2 regions of the Vibrio sp. 378 genome follow, and region 2 is predicted to be linked to the other one. Evidence: riboswitches for the same ligand, from Rfam matches in the RefSeq annotation. Region 2 holds a riboswitch; the other holds the start of a gene.
The links. A riboswitch is a leader RNA that binds a small molecule or an ion and turns the genes downstream of it on or off. The one in region 2 is predicted to bind thiamine pyrophosphate.
Positions count from the first base shown of each region.

Region 1: linked by a shared signal. The riboswitch ahead of thiC (phosphomethylpyrimidine synthase ThiC) and the one ahead of thiB (thiamine ABC transporter substrate binding subunit) in region 2 are both predicted to bind thiamine pyrophosphate.

Region 1 covers NZ_JAWOUO010000022.1:30,873-38,419, forward strand. Annotated here, with positions in the region: gene R7Q48_RS22495 (thiazole synthase) at 1-605, opposite strand, end outside; gene thiS (sulfur carrier protein ThiS) at 611-865, opposite strand; gene R7Q48_RS22505 (HesA/MoeB/ThiF family protein) at 904-1,677, opposite strand; gene R7Q48_RS22510 (thiamine phosphate synthase) at 1,664-3,079, opposite strand; gene thiC (phosphomethylpyrimidine synthase ThiC) at 3,079-5,019, opposite strand; TPP riboswitch at 5,183-5,281, opposite strand; gene crcB (fluoride efflux transporter CrcB) at 5,342-5,725, opposite strand; gene R7Q48_RS22525 (multicopper oxidase family protein) at 5,849-7,231, opposite strand.
Region 2 covers NZ_JAWOUO010000009.1:80,516-88,062, reverse strand. Annotated here, with positions in the region: gene thiQ (thiamine ABC transporter ATP-binding protein) at 1-266, opposite strand, end outside; gene thiP (thiamine/thiamine pyrophosphate ABC transporter permease ThiP) at 266-1,852, opposite strand; gene thiB (thiamine ABC transporter substrate binding subunit) at 1,894-2,886, opposite strand; TPP riboswitch at 2,959-3,095, opposite strand; gene R7Q48_RS17040 (flavin prenyltransferase UbiX) at 3,133-3,771, opposite strand; gene mpl (UDP-N-acetylmuramate:L-alanyl-gamma-D-glutamyl-meso-diaminopimelate ligase) at 3,777-5,135, opposite strand; gene fbp (class 1 fructose-bisphosphatase) at 5,448-6,464, shown strand; gene ppa (inorganic diphosphatase) at 6,592-7,122, shown strand; gene R7Q48_RS17020 (DUF2799 domain-containing protein) at 7,196-7,547, opposite strand, start outside.

The DNA of each region.
Region 1 (7,547 bases), on a different contig from region 2:
AGTACGGCATCCGCGCCCATTTCCATCGCACGCGCGGCATGTGAAGGTGCGCCAATACCCGCATCGACAACGACAGGAACATTAGCTTGGTCGATAATGATTTCTAGGAAATCGTGAGAAACTATCCCTTTGTTAGAACCGATCGGCGCACCTAATGGCATGACCGCAGCACAGCCCACTTCCTCCAATCGTTTACACAGAACCGGGTCAGCATGACAATAAGGAAGGACAATGAAACCCTCACGAACCAGTTGTTCAGCGGCAGCAAGTGTCTCAATTGGATCGGGCATCAAGTACTTCGGGTCTGGATGAATTTCTAGTTTTAACCAATTAGTACCCAACGCTTCTCGCGCCAGTTGCGCAGCAAACACAGCATCTTTAGCATTCTTTGCACCCGAGGTGTTCGGCAATAAGTTCACACCCGCTTGTACTAACGGCAGCAAAATATCGTCTTGTTGGTCGTTCACATCGACACGTTTCAACGCCATGGTCGCAAGTTGAGAGCCCGACACTTGAATCGCTTCTGCCATTAATCGGCTGTTGGCAAACTTCCCTGTTCCCGTGAACAGTCTTGATTCGAATTGTTTATCACCAATTTTAAGCATCGACTTTAACCCCCTGCGATCGCTTGAAACAAAGAGATGCTATCTCCCTGTGAAAGAACTGTGCTAGCCCACTCACTGCGCGGCACAACATTGTTATTAATTGCAAAAACACAGCCCATTTCAGGCAGCGCAAATTGACTAATGATTTGCTTTAGATTCGACTCAATGGCAACTTGATGTGACTGGTCATTGATGACAATAGTGATCACATCTAAGTCAGCAGCGGTCATTTGTGTTGTTTGTTGTTCTGATAAAGTCATTGCTTCCAACTCTCTTAATTCTGCCCATTACTCGTAAGCTAAATCTGAGCACACACTTGGCACTGTTTATCTTTACTTATCGCCATGGTTTGCCATTGCAGCTTCAATCCATCGAACAGGTGTAACTTGGCAGTCTCGACATGAAACTTTCCCGTCGCCAGTTTTTGAATTGCCGCTATCGCTTGGTAGTTGCCAAGTGTACCCACCACCGGACCGACGACACCGCTCTCAATGCACTTTTGCGTTTGCGGTAATTCGTCGAACGGATACAAACAGCGATAACAGGCTTTACTCTGCGCTTCTTGTTCACTTAGTGTTTGGTAATCAAAGACAGCGAATTGCCCTTGCCAACCAATTGCTGCCGCCGAGATGAGCGGCGTATTTTGCTCGAAACAAACTTGGTTAATGAGCTGGCGCGTTGGCATGTTATCGGTGCAGTCGAGCACCATATCCGCTAGCATCACCTCAAGCTGAAGCTGTGCTTTGTCCAATCGCTTATTGAGAGCACGAATTTGAACCATAGAATTAAGTTCAGTAAGTTGCTTTACAGTCGCTTCTGTTTTCGCAACTTGGAGGTCTTGTTCACGATAAATGATCTGACGCTGTAGGTTACTGCTATCAACTTCATCGTCATCAACCACAACCAATTTACCAACGCCCGCGGATGCCAAGTACAAACTCGCTGCGCTCCCTAACCCACCACAACCGATGATCAGCACATGCGATTTGCTCAAACGCTCTTGCCCAATTTCGGCAATTTCAGGCAGAGCGACTTGGCGCTGATAGCGAAGGAACTGCTTATCCGTGAGCATGTTCGCCTCTCTTGGTATCCGCTAATTCACTATTCTGATCAGTAAACGTTAGCTGTCTTTCCTTCATCAGTTGTGCGAAGAACTCGATGACGGACTGAGGTGATTCTGCCAACGTAATAGCTCGCACAACAGCCAAACTAGAAACACCTGTTTGCCAAACTTGGGCTGCATTAGATTGGTCAATACCACCAATCGCAACCGTCGGAAAGCCAAGCACATTGTCACTAACTGCTTTGTCTTTTGAAGGACGGAAAGCAGCCTCTGTGTTTGTATAAGGAATGCTATCAATCAGCTTTTGATACAGTTCCAAACGCACTAAACCTTGTGGTTTCGATGGCATCTGTTTTGTGGTGGTTGGGAAAATATGCCCTAGCGCGATGTAGCTAGGATGAATTTGTACGATGCGCAGTAGTTCGTAATAACCATGAGTAGAAAGACCAAGACGAATACCGGCTTTAGTTAGCTGAGCCAAATTCGATTCTTCTATGTCTTCTTGTCCTAGGTGAACGCCATAAGCGCCATGCTTGATTGCCAACTGCCAATAGTCATTGATGAACACTTGTGCTTGATACTGACGACCTAGCTCAATTGCTCGAATGATCTGTCGTTCTAAATCGGCTTGTTGTGGGTTCTTGATTCGCAGTTGAATAGTGTTGATGCCTAGTGGCAATAGACGTTCAATCCAAGCAACATCATCAACGACTGGATAGAGCCCTAAACTTTGCTTAGTCAGAGTTGGAAAGCTAACGCTCTCGCCTTGTGCAGACCAACCAACTTGAATATCGAGTCGGTTATCTTCCAGTACAGGTGTGGGGAAATCATCAAATTGGTCAGCCCACTGAGTAGATCTTCCCTCGTCAAGATTGTCATTCAACAGTGTTTCACGTGAAACATTCGCTTGTTGAGTTAACATTCCTCGAGCAAGTGTTAACGCATCTTCGATAGGAAAATCGAGTACTGTCAGCGTTACTATCCAAGCAAGGTGATGTTCAGGATCGAACATTGCGTTGAATTTGGACTTAACGGAAAGCGCTCTCACTTCGTTGTTAATTGGGTGACGCCAGATATCAAGCTGAAGCACTTTCTCCTTTTCATCGGATACCTGAGTATCAGCAATACCAATATAAATCGCTTTCGACGGTTGCTTAGCACACGCTTCTACCGACAAAGCAGAACGGTAATAGAGCACAAATGAACTCTCATGCTCAGAGTCATAATCATCAATGAGATCAGTCGTTATGTGTGTGGTCTGTTGGCCGCGAACAAGCTGAATAGATTGAGTTGGGCTCACACCCAACTCAATGTCTTCTATGCTAAAACCCTGTTCTTTCGCCAACAACAAACATTGCTGAACTAAACCTGTCAGTTCAATCAACGATGACGGAATAAGGATTTTGCTCATTAGTCACTTACCTCGGCATGTGCTGCTGGGTGGTATAGCTCAGAACCTGACTCTCTAAATTCTTGCGATTTCTGACGCATCCCCTCAAGAGGATCATCCAGCATTTTGATCGATATAGCTTGGTCCGCAGCAACTTGCTCAGTGTCTTTCGCATACTCTCGTACCTCTTGCGAGATCTTCATCGAGCAGAACTTTGGTCCACACATCGAACAGAAGTGAGCAACTTTGCCAGACTCTTGAGGCAAGGTTTCATCATGGAAAGCGCGTGCGGTATCTGGGTCGAGCGACAAGTTAAATTGGTCTTCCCAGCGGAACTCAAAGCGAGCTTTAGAAAGCGCGTTATCACGAACTTGTGCACCAGGGTGTCCCTTCGCTAAATCAGCGGCGTGCGCAGCAAGCTTGTAAGTGATCATGCCTACTTTCACGTCTTCTTTGTTTGGTAAACCAAGGTGCTCTTTAGGAGTTACGTAGCAAAGCATTGCACAGCCATACCAACCAATCATGGCAGCGCCGATGCCTGAAGTAATATGGTCGTAACCTGGAGCGACGTCTGTCGTCAATGGACCAAGGGTATAAAAAGGAGCCTCATGACAGTGCTCTAACTGCTCTTCCATGTTCTCTTTGATCATATGCATTGGAACATGACCAGGGCCTTCAATAATCACCTGTACGTCGTATTCCCACGCAACCTTGGTCAATTCGCCAAGAGTACGAAGCTCTGCAAATTGCGCTTCATCGTTAGCATCAGCAACCGAGCCAGGACGCAGACCATCACCAAGAGATAGTGCGACATCGTACTTAGCACAGATTTCACAGATCTCTCGGAAATGGGTGTATAAGAAACTTTCTTGGTGATGCGCTAAACACCATTTCGCGATGATAGAACCACCACGAGAGACGATGCCAGTAACGCGTTTTGCAGTCATTGGCACATAACGAAGTAGTAAACCGGCATGGATAGTAAAGTAGTCAACGCCCTGCTCTGCTTGCTCAATCAGGGTATCGCGCATCACTTCCCAGTTAAGGTTTTCCGCAACACCATTCACTTTCTCAAGCGCTTGATACATTGGTACGGTACCGATCGGAACCGGACTGTTACGTAGAATCCACTCGCGAGTTTCGTGGATGTTACGTCCAGTAGAGAGATCCATAACGGTATCTCCACCCCAACGTGTCGCCCAAACGAGCTTCTCTACTTCTTCCTCAATCGAAGAAGTGACCGATGAGTTACCGATGTTTGCGTTCACTTTGACCAAAAAGTTACGTCCAATGATCATTGGTTCGGATTCTGGGTGGTTAATATTGGAAGGGATAATAGCGCGACCTTCGGCGACTTCTTTGCGCACGAATTCGGCGGTAATATCTTTTGGTAGGTTCGCTCCGAAGCTTTGACCCGGATGCTGTTGATTCAGCACTTCATCGCGATACTTGGCACGCCCCATGTTTTCACGCAGCGCGATATATTCCATTTCTGGGGTAATAATGCCTTTGCGAGCATAGTGCAATTGAGTCACACAATGGCCATCTTTGGCACGTCGAATACGTGGTAGATTACCGTAACGAAGATCGTCTAGTGTTTCGTCTTCTAAGCGTTCTTTGGTGTACACCGAGCTTACTTCATCAAGTAGCTCAGTATCGGCGCGCTCTTCAATCCACCCTTCTCTCAGCTTAGGTAAGCCGTTATAGAGGTCTATGGTGTGCTCTGGATCTGTGTATACACCCGACGTATCGTAAACGCGTACTGGCTCATTAGGTTCGAATATAGGCGCTTCTTTTGTGCCTCCAATAAGGCTATCAGCGAGTGATATTTCACGCATTGGCACACGAATATCTGGACGTGAGCCTTCTACGTAGACTTTGCTTGAATTGGGGTACGGTTGTACCGAGAGTGTATCAATGAACTGTTTTGCTTCCAGTCTCGCTTGTTTGCGACTCGACATAGCATTTTTCCTTGCTTTGTTATACTAGATAAAAAGTAATTGGATAAAAATGCTTGGCGGATAGATGCGACAAGAGGAGTCAAATTAAGGCTAGTTAAAGCTTACGATATTTGCCTGTAACAACATTCGACTTTTGATAGGTCAACCAGAAAGAACTCCGGTGTGAATATCTTCTCTTGTTCCCTTCGCAGATTCTAATCTGATCAGGTTCAACGGATCCCGAATTAACGGTCTCAGCCTTATGGCACTCCGACAAGTGATGTCAGTATATAAAAACGGCTTGGTGAAACCAAGCCGACCTGTTCAATTTTTAACTACTTTGCTAGCTGCGCATCAATAATTGAAAGCCAATCCACGCCGCTGAAATACTTAACACGACATTCAACAATACGTTCAACCCCATCTTAAAGAAAGCGCCCTGCTGCATAAGCAACACATTATCCATCGAGAAGGTGGAAAACGTCGTTAGTGCGCCTAAAAAACCCAAGCCAATCACTTGTCGCCAAGGTTCCGTTGCCAAAAGTTCATTATCGAAAGCTGCTATCAATAAGCCCATCATAAATGAGCCAACAACGTTAACGGTTAACGTACCATATGGAAAACCACGCCCCAATAAAATGACACAAAGTTCAGAAATTAAGTAACGAGAACATGCACCAAATGCACCACCCAATGCAATAAAACCCAAAACGGATAGTTGTCCCATAATTCCCCCAGAAAAGTTAATGGCGACATTGTAATCAAATTTACGGCAATAGTGATTATACAATCTTAGAATTCAGCAAAGTATAGCGCTTAAAACTTATCAAGATTTTAAAAGTTACAGGAGTCACTTTACTTCGATGTAACCCATCAAACCCGTCTTCATATGTTCAATTACATGACAATGGTACATCCAACGTCCAGGGTTATCTGCAACAAATGCCGCTTTCGCACTGCCGTTTTTTCCAAACAAGACCGTATCGGTATGAAACGGTTCGTCGAGTTTTTTTCCATCTAACTCAAGAACCGTAAATGTGTGTCCATGAAGGTGAATAGGATGATGATATTGGGTGACGTTCTTTAGGTTGAAGATATAGGTTTTTCCCATCTCCAATGTTGAAAGGGGCGGCGGAATATTATCTTTGCTCATTCCCTCCCAAGCCCGTTTGTTCATCAGCCAGAATTTAGGTATCGCTTTGCCCGATTTATCAGCAGGAGTGATCGCGCCCTCCCACTCAAACACATAATCGATTTGCTCTGCATTTTTCAAATCGAGAGCTGGCACAGGGTTGAGAGGTAATAAAGGCAGTTTCTGGTTGTTCGGCAGGTCAGACTCAACAACGTCAAACTCGCACAAAGGGAATGGGAAGCGTCCTTTCATTTGACGCACATAAACACGTTTTCCAACCTTCGGAGCAATCAATCCGATATCTAACCTCATTCCTGGACCAATTTTGTGCTGAGTGAGCTTATAAGGCGTTTTAACAGGATTACCATCTATAGCAATAACCCAAGCCTCTGCCCCTTCTATAGCGATCGGGTAAGTAATGGTGTTATCGACATTAGCAATTCTTAATCGCGTGGTAGCATTCTGCTTCAGCGTATAAACAGGTTCATGCACACCATTGACGCTACTCCACTCTCCGGGAGTCCCCATACGAGCGCTCAAGCGCGGTACCATAAGGTTCTTCCACTGACCTTGTTTGTCTAAATGCCAATGCTTTAGAACTATTTCCTGTTCTTCATCAAATAGAACAGGCTCAGCCTCTTCAACGATAATTAGCCCAACTAAGCCCTTACCAAGCTGCTTCACACTATTCATATGTGGGTGATACCAAAATGTGCCCGCATCTGGTGGTGTAAATTCATAAACGAATGTTTCACCCGGCATGATAGGCAACTGGCTTAAGAAAGGTACACCATCCATTTCAATAGGGATTCGCAAGCCATGCCAGTGGATTGTAGTCGGCTCTGAAAGCTTGTTAGTAAACCGAATTATAACTCTCTCGCCTTGGCGACAACGAATCGTAGGCGCTGGAATCGAACCATTAAATGCGAGTACGTCTGTGTTAAACCCAGGGACCAATTCTGCAGTAGAAGGCTCTGCAGTAATATCGTATATATATTGCCCCTGCTTATTAGTGCTCCTAGATAGAGAACATGCAGGTAGAACGGTAAGCGCGGAGATTGCTAAGGATGATTGAAGAAAGCGTCGACGAGATATATCCATACATAGTTACTCATTAATCCAGATCGGTTGAGTGTAACTAAATATAAATAGTGATTCCCCTTTATTATTAAAATTTCGGGCCACTGATCATTACAGCTAACTGTAGTTTCGTTCGTTCAGTAGATTAAATGCTGCCAAAGTACAGCAGAAAGCCATACTTACGGGATAAGAGTAGAAATAAGCTGTAATAATGAGAAGAAACCAGATACAAAAAAGGCTCTGACCTAAGTCAGAGCCTGATATATGGCAGGGGTGGAGAGATTCGAACTCCCAACACGCGGATTTGGAATCCGCTGCTCTGCCAATTGGAGCTACA
Region 2 (7,547 bases):
CGCACCGATAAATGAGCAAACAAATTGTGCTCTTGGAACAACATAGAGAACGGACGCAGATAAGGCTCTTTACGCACAATGGACTCACCATCAACACAAATATCACCACGGTCAGGATGGATGAATCCTGCCACCAACGCCAGCAAGGTTGACTTCCCTGCCCCACTTGGTCCCATCAGCGACACAATCTGTCCTTGCTCAATCGTTAAGTCAAAACGAAACAGTTCACGTTGGTAGGTGTACTGCACATCATCCAACACTAACATTACGCTCTCTCCTTCGTTTTCAATACTTTCTCAATCAAGGCAAAACAGCCCACACTCAACAACAATAGGGTCACCGATACCACCGCAGCTGCGTCCATCTGATAACTGCCAAGCAACTGGAACAAATACAGAGGTAAGGTACGAAACTCTTGTCCACCAAACAGTGCTATGGCACTTAAATCCCCTATTGCAAACATAAAGCTGATCGCAAACGCATGTGCAAACGGCTTGCGTAGCGCCTGCCACTCCACCACTTTAAACCGTTGCCAGCCACGCATGCCTAAGCTGGCACATACATACTGATACTGTTGTTCAATGTGCAGCATTGGCTGCGCTAGCGTTTTGATCACGTAAGGCAAAGCCATCAAACCGTTCACCCAAATCACGACAAAAAATGCCAAGCTAAAAACATCGGTAAATGCGCGCAGTAGTAAGAATAAACCGGTGCTAATCACCAGACCTGGAGTCACCAAAATAATGGTGCCGATTAACTCTATCTGATCGGCTCGCGTGTTTTTGTACTGCAACCGCCAACGGCGACTGGTCAATAGTATGGACACCCCTGCAGCGACCGCAAGCGCGCTAGCGACACAGGCGACTTTGAGGGAGTTCAATAGCGCAGACCAAAAACGCTCATCGGTTAATACTGTCCAAACTTGTTGGTTGATACCACTCAGTAACACCATCAATAACGGCGGTATTACCAGTAAAAAGACACCTATGATCCAAAAGCTATCCCAAGCTTTTGACCACCCATGATCCTTCGTTAAATATTGCTGTACTGATGTGCTTCCAGCACTGATAGAAACAGGCCTTGTTAACTTCTGCACTCCAATAGCAAGCAGTCCACATAACAGCATCTGCCACAGCGCCAATAACGCCCCAGCTTGTAAATCAAAATCAAACTTAATCGCTTGGTAAATGGCCAATTCAATGGTGGTGGATTTTGGCCCGCCCCCCAACGCCATTACAGTGGCAAAACTGGTAAAGCACAACATAAACACCAACCCACAAACGTGGGGAAGCTGCTGCCTTAAACGCGGCCATTCTACCCAGCGAAACTTATCCCAATGGCTCATCCCAAGATGCGCGCAAAGCTTATGCTGCTCGGCAGGAATAGACTCCAAGGCTTGCAGAAGCAATCGTGCCGCGTAAGGTAAATTAAAGAACACATGGGCGAGTAAAATGCCGTTCAAACCGTAAATAGAGAATGGCAGTTTAGTGTCGAAACTTTGCAACCACTGCGCCAACAAACCACTGTTGCCATAAATCGCTAACAGCCCAAAAACACCAACCAAAACCGGCAAAACCAGTGTCGATGCAAACAGCTTAAGCAGTAATGATTTACCAATAAATTGGCGACGCGAAAGTGCGTGCGCTACTGGAATGGCAAAGCCAACACTGAGCAATGTGGAAAGAAACGCTTGGTAGAAACTGAACTTGGTGACATGTTGATAGTACGGGTCGCCCCATACCACAGACACATCAAGTGAAGGGGCTTGAACAATCAAAGCACCTAGGGCAGAAATAACAAAGGTCGCGATGATCATCGCGACCCCTAAACCTATTTTTGGAACAGAATTCAAAGGTAAAACCTATCTCATTCAGATGAGGATGGAAACGTCAGCTAAAACGTCAATGCGCTTTGCCATTCGCGAATCCAAGACTTACGCATTTTTGCCACTTCATCAGCACTAAAGCTCAACGACTTGCTTGGAACACTCAAAGTTTCAAAACCTTTAGGTAACTCAACGTCAGTGACTGGGTACATCCAGTTACCCGTTGGCATCGCCGATTGGAACTCATCACTTAAAATGAAACTCATAAATTGATCAGCAAGTTCTGAATTTTTTGCCCCTTTCACTTTGGCGGCTACTTCAACTTGCATGTAGTGGCCTTCAGCAAAATTCGCCGTAGCAAACTTCGAATCGTTTTCCGCAATTAAGTGGTACGCAGGTGAAGTGGTGTAAGAAAGCACTAAATCGGACTCACCATTGAGGAACATAGAATACGCCTCAGACCAACCTTTCGTGACCGTTACGGTTTTGCTCGCTAGCTTCTGCCACGCTTGCGTCACATCGTCGCCATAAATAGATTTCATCCATAGCATTAAGCCTTGGCCCGGCGTTGAAGTCCGCGGATCTTGGTAAATCACTTTCAGATCGTCGCGCGTTTCCACCAGCTCTTTCATGCTTTTCGGCGGATTAGCGAGTTTCTCTTTGTTGTACACAAACGCGAAGTAGCCGTAATCGTACGGTACAAACGTCGTGTCACTCCAACCGTTTGGTAACACTGTGTTAGCCGTATCCACATTGTGCTCGGCAAGCAGACCGGTTTTCTTCGCTTCTGCCATCAGATTGTTATCCAAACCTAATACGATGTCCGCTTTGCTATTACCGCCTTCAAGACGAAGACGATTCAGAATCGACACGCCATCGTCCAACGCTACGAAGTTAACGTCACAGCCACATTTTGCTTCAAAAGCTTGCTCGATTTTAGGACCCGGCCCCCAATCTGCGGCAAAAGAGTCGTAGGTATAGATGGTTAATGTGTTTTCAGCGGCAAACGCTGAAGTAGAGGTGATTGCAGCTAAGGCAATCAGATTTAGAGTGGGTTTCACTGCTCGCTCTCCATGAGTATTTCAGAGAAATAAGTTGAGCGGCACAGGGTTTGAGGCGGCTATTAAGGACTTCCAATATCCAGACTCAATTCCTACGCCAGCATTATCTGGTTCAGGTAATACGGGTCCCTAGTTAAACACTTAGGTCTCAGCGCCCCAATGCATTGATTGACTCAATGCTAAATGGGTTTGCTCCCCGATGAGTTGGATGAATTGTAAAGGTATTTGAGTGGTTACACAATCAGCTCACGATCGCTGGTCATAACCCCAACGAGGCACCAAACCTTGCTCAATACCTAAGTGGTCAAGAATTCTCGCCACCATAAAATCCACTAAGTCTTCAATGCTCTTTGGCTGATGATAGAAGCCTGGAGCTGCTGGCATGATGGTGACGCCCATTTGCGACAGTTTGTGCATGTTCTCCAGATGCAGCGTTGAGAATGGTGTTTCGCGAACCACGAGCAACAGCTGCCCGCGCTCTTTCATTACTACATCAGCGGCCCGTTCGATCAAGTTGTCCGACATACCGTGTGCTATGGCCGCAACGCTTCCCGCAGAGCATGGGCAAACCACCATTTGCTTGGGTGCAGCAGAACCAGACGCAACCGGCGAGAACCAATCGTCTTTACCGCAAACGGTGATGTTATTTGGATTGCAGTTCAGATGCTCTACTAATGCTTGCTGTGCTGCTTCTGGGCCACTTGGTAGCTTAAGATTATGCTCGGTTGCCATCACGACACGAGCCGCCGAAGAAATCAGAACGTAGACATGATAATCCGCCGCAACCAAGCATTCTAAAAGACGAAGGCCATAGGGAGCACCAGAAGCCCCCGTTAATGCCAACGTGATGGCTTTTTTGTGAGAGGGTTGTGTTTTGTTTTGCATATCAATCAGGCTTTTTGTTTTAACTGCTCAAGAAGTTTTCCGTGAATACCACCAAAGCCACCGTTACTCATGACTAGAATTTGGTCACCTGGTCGCGCACGTTCGACGATCTTGGCTACAAAGTTATCTATATCCGCATCGACAAACGCTGGCTGTGTGCATTGGTCGGCAATGTCTTGCACAGACCACTCGATATTATCTGGCTGGAACAAGAAGACTTCATCTGCACTGTGTAGTGACTCTGCAAGTGTGTTTTTGTGTACGCCACGCTTCATGGTTGCAGAACGCGGCTCTAACACAGCTAGGATGCGTTTTTCACCTACCTTGTTACGCAAACCACCGACAGTAAGTTCAATTGCCGTTGGGTGATGCGCAAAATCATCGTAAACCGTCACACCTTGTTCTTCACCTTTCAGCTCTAAACGGCGCTTGGTATTGATGAAACGCCCTAATGCTTGGCAAGCAAGATCCGGAGTGACTCCAACATGTCGTGCAGCAGCGATTGCCATCAGCGCATTATCCACATTGTGGTCACCCACCAAATTCCATTCGACGGTACCAACCTTCTCGCCTTGCAACGCAACGTCAAATTTCGAGCCATCAAGCACTAATTTGTGCGCTTGCCAGTCACCATTCTCACCAGAGAACTGTTTTTCAGTCCAGCAGCCACGCTCTAATACATCCGCTAACGCCTGATCTTTTCTCGGCGCTAAGATCAATCCATTGCCCGGTACAGTTCGCACTAAATGATGGAATTGGCGCTTGATCGCTTCTAGATCATCGAAGATATCAGCATGATCAAACTCAAGATTGTTCATGATTAAAGTGCGAGGATGGTAATGCACAAACTTAGAACGCTTATCGAAAAAAGCACTGTCATATTCGTCCGCTTCAACGACAAAAAACATACTTTCACCCAAACGAGCAGACACTCCGAAGTTACCGAGTACCCCACCGACTAAGAAACCCGGTTGATAACCACAATCTTCAAGTATCCAAGCAAGCATGCTCGACGTGGTCGTTTTCCCATGTGTACCCGATACCGCCAATACCCAACGATCATGCAGCAAAAACTCGTTGAGCCACTGCGGGCCAGAGGTGTAACGCATGTTAGTGTTGAGCACATGCTCGACACAAGGGTTACCACGGCTCATCGCATTACCAATCACCACAAGATCTGGTTGAGGCTCGAGTTGAGACGGGTCAAAGCCTTCAATAATTTCAATACCTTGAGACTCAAGCAGTGTGCTCATTGGCGGATAAACGTTGGCATCAGAACCAGTGACTTTATGTCCTAATTGGCGCGCTAGAATCGCTGCGCCGCCCATAAATGTGCCACAGATACCCAAGATATGAATGTGCATAAACTAAACCTTGTAATGCGTTTTTTAATGCTTTCATTATCGCGATTACCGCCTGAAAAGCGAGTGACTTTAGCCTTCTTCTTGCAGTCCCTTTCACAAATATGACAAGGTTGAACACAGACTGTACAACCTCTTGCTTACTGATGAATCCCTCAAATAAGTCTACAAATAAATTGAGATCTCAAACAGTTACTTCATTACCATTAAAAAGATCTGCGACTTAAACTTACATCCAGCGCAATCGTTTAACATCCATAAAGAGATGCTCACTTGCGCACTACCCCCAATGAAATGAAAATGTAAGGATTAACCATGTCAGGACTGCGCACCCTAGGCGAGTTCATTGTCGAAAAACAAGCGGATTTCCCCCACGCTAGCGGTGATCTATCATCCCTTTTAGCCTCCATTCGTTTAGCTGCAAAAATCGTTAACCGCGAAATCAACGCAGCGGGTCTCGGTGATATCACTGGTGCTGTAGGCACGGAAAATGTCCAAGGTGAAGATCAGCAAAAGCTCGATGTTTACGCGAACGATAAGTTCAAAGCCGCGCTTGAAGCTCGTGATCAAGTGTGTGGCGTTGCCAGTGAAGAAGAAGACGAAGCAGTTGCGTTCAATAAAGAACTCAACCAAAACGCCAAATATGTAGTACTGATGGACCCACTTGATGGTTCTTCTAACATCGATGTGAACGTCTCTGTTGGTACTATCTTCTCGATTTACCGTCGTGTTTCTCCAATCGGTACTCCACCAACTGAAGAAGACTTCCTACAACCTGGTCACAAACAAGTGGCTGCGGGCTACGTAATTTACGGCTCCTCCACCATGTTGGTATACACAACTGGTAACGGCGTAAACGGCTTTACTTACGACCCATCTATCGGCAGCTTCTGTCTTTCTCATGAAAACATGATGATTCCTGATGATGGTAAGATCTACTCCATCAACGAAGGTAATTACATTCGTTTCCCTCAAGGGGTGAAGAAGTACATCAAGTACTGCCAAGAAAACGTGCCAGAAGACGGTCGCCCATACACTTCTCGCTACATTGGCTCGCTGGTTGCTGATTTCCACCGCAACCTACTGAAAGGTGGTATCTACCTTTACCCAAGCACACAAAGCCACCCACAAGGCAAGCTACGCCTGCTTTACGAATGTAACCCTATGGCATTCCTCATTGAGCAAGCTGGCGGCATTGCATCGGACGGCGTGAATCGCATTATGGACATCAAGCCTACTGAGTTGCACCAGCGTGTACCTTTCTTTGTGGGTTCGAAGAACATGGTTCGCAAAGTTGAAGAGTTCCTTGAACTGCACCGCGACGAAGAATAATTTCAGACCTTTGTCCAACGCGGCAGGTGTTTACCTGCCGCGTTTTTGTCGCTAAAGTGAAACGCGAATTTATCATCAGATGAAGCCGCTTTTGTGTGACTCATCGTTAATGAAAAGGAATATTCTAATGAGCTTAAACCATGTACCAGCAGGCAAGTCGCTGCCTGAAGATATCTATGTCGTTATCGAAATTCCTGCAAATGCAGATCCAATCAAGTACGAAGTAGATAAAGACTCTGGTGCTGTATTTGTCGACCGTTTCATGTCTGCACCAATGTTCTACCCATGCAACTATGGCTACGTGAACAATACCCTGTCTCTTGATGGCGACCCAGTCGACGTATTGGTACCAACACCATACCCACTCATGCCAGGTTCAGTCATTCGCTGCCGTCCTGTTGGCGTTTTGAAGATGACAGATGAATCGGGTGAAGATGCAAAAGTGTTTGCGGTTCCCCACTCAAAAATCTCGAAAGAGTACGAGCACATCCAAGATGTGGACGATATCCCAGAACTACTGAAAGCGCAGATCACGCAATTCTTTGAGCGTTACAAAGAGCTTGAAGCAGGCAAATGGGTGAAAGTGGATGGGTGGGCAGATGTTGCTGCCGCTAAAGCTGAAATCCTAGAATCTTACGAGCGAGCTCAGAAAAAATAAGCATCACTGCTGATACAAAATTAAAAAGAGCTGCTCTAGGGCAGCTCTTTTGCTTTCATCTTACCTGTGTCAACTAGATAGGTGCGCCTGCTGAAGACATTCGTCCAGCGTCGTAGTCATGTTGAAAGAAGGGGTCAACATCATCACAAATGCCAAAATACGGACGCCCGATAACACCGAGCATATAAGCACTTTGCTCACAATACTCTTGTTTGCCTTGCTGGTAACCCGCTTGATAAGCCATTATCAGTTCTGGCGTCGCATGGTTAACATCATCCAGCTTCGCAATTCGCTCCTCAGATAACTCCCGTAATCCATCTAAAGCTGACTGCTTACCAAACACTTGCCAATCGGTCACATTATTCGAAGTCGGTAGTGTTGTTTGTGCGCATGCAGCAAGAAGCAACGCCATTACTCCAATTACG